DNA from 2 places in the Rhizobacter sp. P5_A1 genome. Region 1 is predicted to be linked to the other one. Evidence: riboswitches for the same ligand, from Rfam matches in the RefSeq annotation. Region 1 holds a riboswitch; the other holds the start of a gene.

What was found. A riboswitch is a leader RNA that binds a small molecule or an ion and turns the genes downstream of it on or off. The one in region 1 is predicted to bind glycine.
Region 2: it holds a riboswitch for glycine, as region 1 does, so the genes downstream of both, AC1DTW_RS18745 (D-amino acid dehydrogenase) here and gcvT (glycine cleavage system aminomethyltransferase GcvT) in region 1, are expected to answer to the same signal.

The regions. Positions count from the first base shown of each region.
Region 1 is NZ_JBFUKR010000009.1:24,850-27,044, reverse strand. Features, by position in the region: gene AC1DTW_RS12015 (acyltransferase family protein) at 1-288, opposite strand, end outside; gene gcvT (glycine cleavage system aminomethyltransferase GcvT) at 328-1,443, opposite strand; glycine riboswitch at 1,496-1,607, opposite strand; glycine riboswitch at 1,616-1,728, opposite strand; gene rlmD (23S rRNA (uracil(1939)-C(5))-methyltransferase RlmD) at 1,758-2,195, shown strand, end outside.
Region 2 is NZ_JBFUKR010000018.1:16,092-18,286, reverse strand. Features, by position in the region: gene AC1DTW_RS18745 (D-amino acid dehydrogenase) at 1-1,061, opposite strand, end outside; glycine riboswitch at 1,145-1,250, opposite strand; glycine riboswitch at 1,255-1,351, opposite strand; gene AC1DTW_RS18740 (mandelate racemase/muconate lactonizing enzyme family protein) at 1,882-2,195, shown strand, end outside.

The sequences.
Region 1 (2,195 bases):
GTTCGGCAGCGTGCGCAGGAAGCGGCGTGCGTAGAAGGCCTTCAGGGACAGGTCTCGCCCCTGCGCGATGCCGCCGAATATCTGGTTGGCGATCAGGTAGCCGCTCAACACGAAGAACAGGTCGACGCCGACCCAGCCGATTTCGCTGACCCAGCCGAAGGTCGGCGCGCGGCTGACGAACACCATGTAGTGGTACGCGAACACCAGCAGGATCGCGATCGCCCGCAACGTGTCGAGGCCGTCGGCGCGCCGCACGAGCAGGCTCGTGTCGCGGTGATCGCGTTGCATGGGCAAGGTCGTCAGCGGCTGGCAGATTCGCGATGTTGCTCAGCCGCGGAAGTAGCGGTGCGGCGCGAACGGCATCGGGCTGACGCGCATCGGCTGGCGTTTGCCGCGCACCTCGGCATAGACCTCGTGATGCGGCAAGGCGTGGTTCGCCGCGAGGTAGGCCATTGCGATCGGCTCGTTGACGCTCGGCGCGAGCGTGCCGCTGGTGACCACGCCGAGTTTGCGGCCATGCGAATCGACGATGGTTGCGCCCTCGCGCACCGGCACGCGCTCGAGGCCGACGAGGCCGACCCGGCGCGTCGCCGCGCCGGCCGCCAGTTGTGCATCGATCGCCGCCGCGCCGGGGTAGCCGCCGTGGCGCGCGCCGCCGGCGCGGCGCACTTTCTGGATCGCCCAGGTCAGCCCGGCCTCGACCGGCGTTGTCGTCTCGTTGATGTCGTGGCCGTACAGGCACAGGCCGGCTTCGAGCCGCAGCGTATCGCGCGCGCCCAGGCCGGCGGGCCGGACCTCGGGGAGATCGAGCAGCGCGCGGGCGAGCGCTTCGGCCTGGTCCGCCGGTACCGAGATCTCGAAGCCGTCTTCGCCGGTGTAGCCGGAACGGGTCACGAAGCAATCGGCGCCGGCCAGCACGAAGCCGCGGCCGGTCATGAATGTGAGGCTCGCGACCTCGGCGTTCAGACGGGTCAGGGCCTTCGCCGCCTTCGGCCCCTGCAACGCCAGCAGCGCGCGATCGGGCAAGGGCTGCACGGTGCAGCGGTGGCCGATATGGGTGACGAGGTGGGTGATGTCGGCGGCCTTGCAGGCGGCATTGACGATCAGGAACAGGTCATTCTCGCGTCGCGTGATCATCAGGTCGTCGAGGATGCCGCCGCTGCTGTTCGTGAAGAACGCGTAGCGCTGCTTGCCGACCGCCAGGTCGATCACGTCCATCGGCACGAGCGACTCGAGCGCCTTCGCGGCATCGGCGCCCACGAGGCGCAGCTGGCCCATGTGCGAGACATCGAACAGCGTGGCCGAGTCGCGGCAATGGCGATGTTCGGAGAGGATGCCGGCCGGGTACGAGACCGGCATGTCGTAGCCGGCAAAGGGCACCATCTTGGCACCGAGTTCGAGGTGCAATGCGTGCAGCGGGGTCGTGGCGAGGGCGTTGGACATGGCGGATCTCCGAGGGCAATTCTTGCGGACCGACGCGACATGATCGCACCGGCTTGCCCTCTCTGTCCGCTTTACCTGAGAGATTGGCGGCGTGCCCTTTCGAGCCTGCCGCTTGCCCCTTCGGTGGACCCGCTCGGGGCGGGCCTCTCTCCAGCGAGGAACGCTTCGGATGAAGCGCTTGCCAGTCCTTTTGCCTGAGCGTTCGAACCTTGCGGGCTCTGCGCCTTCGGCGGCCTCCCGAGCCGTCGAGCGACGGATCGGGCTGCTCTCTCCTGACGGCGCGAAGTGTAGCAGCGCCCGGATAATGTCGACCCATGACTGCAGTGAAAGAGACAGGTGAATGGCTGACGATCGAGTCGCTCGATCTCGAGGCCCAGGGCGTCGCCCACAACGCCGAAGGCAAGGTGGTGTTCGTCGAGGATGCGTTGCCCGGCGAGCAGGTGCAGGTGCGTGTGAACCGGCGCAAGAACAACTGGGAGCAGGCGTCGATGATCGCGCTGCGACGCGAGAGCTCGCAGCGCGTCGAGCCGCGCTGCCCGCACTTCGGCACCTGCGGGGGCTGCAAGATGCAGCACTTCCACGTGGGTGCACAGGTTGCGACGAAACAGCGCGCGCTCGAAGACGCGCTCTGGCACCTCGGCAAGGTCAAGGCCGAGCGGATGCTGCGACCGATCGAGGGGCCGGCCTGGGGCTATCGCTACCGGGCGCGGCTGTCGGTGCGCTTTGTCGCGAAGAAGGGCAAGGTACTGGTC
Region 2 (2,195 bases), on a different contig from region 1:
TCGCCTGCGCCCGGGAACAATTGCTCGACGCGCCGCACGATCGCTTCGCAGCGAACGCGGTTCAAGTCGCGGTCGTAGCCGTTGAGTTCAGCCGTCCCGGCGATGCGCATGCGGTCGCCCGACGCGGAGGTGTAGCGCGAGAACACGAGCTTGAACTCGTCGTCGGTCAGCGAGACCTGATGGGCCTTCGACGCATCCATCACCGGGAGCGTCACCGAGTAGCCCTTGGCCGGGTAGATCGGCAGCCGGATGCCCAGCGGCGCAGCGTAGAGCGGACTGAGCGAGCCCAATGCAAGCACGAACGCGTCGCCGCGAATGCGTTGGAATCGACCTTCGCGGTCGGTCGCTTCGACGTGGTCGATGCTCCCACCGGCTTCGCGCAGCGCGGTCACGGTGTGGCTCATGCGGAATTGCACGCCGGCGGCGGCGGCGAGCTTGACGAGTTCTCGCGCGAAGCGGTTGGCATCGCCCGATTCGTCCTCGGCGGTGTACGTGGCGCCCGCGAGTTGCGGCCGGATGTGGGCCAGAGCGGGCTCGATACTCACCGCCTCGTCGGCCGAAATGACTTGGCGCTCGCAGCCGAGCGCTCGCATTTGTTCGGCGGGCTTCAGTGCGCCGTCGAATTCCTTTTGTGTCGTGTAGAAATGCAGGATGCCCTGCGTGCGCTGATCGTAACTAAGGCCGGTGTCGCGGCGTAGCTGCTGCAAAGTGTCGCGGCTGTAAGTGCCGAGGCGCACGATCTGCTCAATGTTGTGGCGCGTGCGTGCCGGCGTGCATTCGCGCAAGAACTGCAGGCCCCAAAGCCACTGGCGCAGGTCGGCGCGTACGCGAAACAACAAAGGTGCGTCCTCCTTGCCCAGCCACTGAAGCACCTTCAGGGGCGCGCTCGGATTGGCCCAAGGCTCCGCGTGGCTGACCGAAATCTGCCCGCCGTTGGCGAAGCTGGTTTCGGCAGCCGGAGTGGCTTGGCGATCGATCACGGTCACTTCATGACCGAGTTGCTGGAGGTAGTAAGACGAGGTCACGCCGAGAAGGCCGGCGCCAAGAACGATCACGCGCATGTCGAGAACCCTGGGGGTTGGCGCTTGAACAGAACAAAACGGAAGCTGCAAGAAAGAAAGCAACCGGAACGCATGTCCAAGTTGCCGCTCCCCCTGTCCTCGGTACCTGAGAGATTCACCCTCTGCGCCCGCAGCGGGTTTGCTCCTTCGGTGCATCACGCGAAGTGATGGCTCTCCAGACGGCTCTGACGGTTGGTGCAGTACAGGCTCGCTTGAGCCGACCTGAGCGTTTATGGGAGTTTGCGCCTTCGGTGGGGCCACCAAGTGGCCCGCTCTCCTGCAGAGCGCGGAGCTTACTGAGGTTGCCGACGGACGTCAAGGAAGTTGCACCGATGCGCCCAGGCCCGCATCACTCAACAGCGTCAACGCCCTCTTGCAAATGTCGCTCGAATCGTTCGACAAGCGAGTGCATAGCTTGTCTGGCTTGTACGAACTCGTCTGAGGCCCCGCGCATCGCTAAGTCTGCTTCGTAAGCAGCTCGCGAGTCAAAGCCGCACTCCCAACGCACGTCGGGCCCTGCTCCCTCGAGTTTGCAAAATGTTCGGCCAGCAGGCAGGCCCAGTTTCAGACGCACCGCGGTCGCGCGGCGGCGCTGCGCAAGCACGTCCTCGGCGCGTCCCGGGAGAGCGTAGTAGTTGGTGATTTCGATGACCATGGGTGCCCCATTTTTTTGCCGCTTTCGGGCGGCCAAGACCTGGTGGACGAGTGACGCACTCGCGCATGCTTGACAGAAATTCCATTTGATCACAAACTGTGATCACGGTAAACACCGATTTGCGGATCGCTCTGGTTCGGGCCGCCTACTACACGAGGAGACGCTATGCCAACCATCAAATCTGTCGAAACCGTGCTTGTTCAGTTGCCAACGCGGCGAGAGCACAAGTGGACCGGACTGACCGAAGTGATCGGACGCTATCTGTTGACTCGGATCACCGACAGCGACGGACGCATTGGCTGGGGAGAGGCGCCCGCGCTGAAGGATTGGGGCGGCGAATTCGGGCGCTACTTCGGCGAATCGACCCTCATCGCAAAGGCCGTGATTGAAAGCTATCTGGCCCCTGCGCTCGTCGGTGTCGACCTGGGAAACTTCGCCGAGATGCACGCCCGGATGGACGCAGCCATCAAAGGCTACCC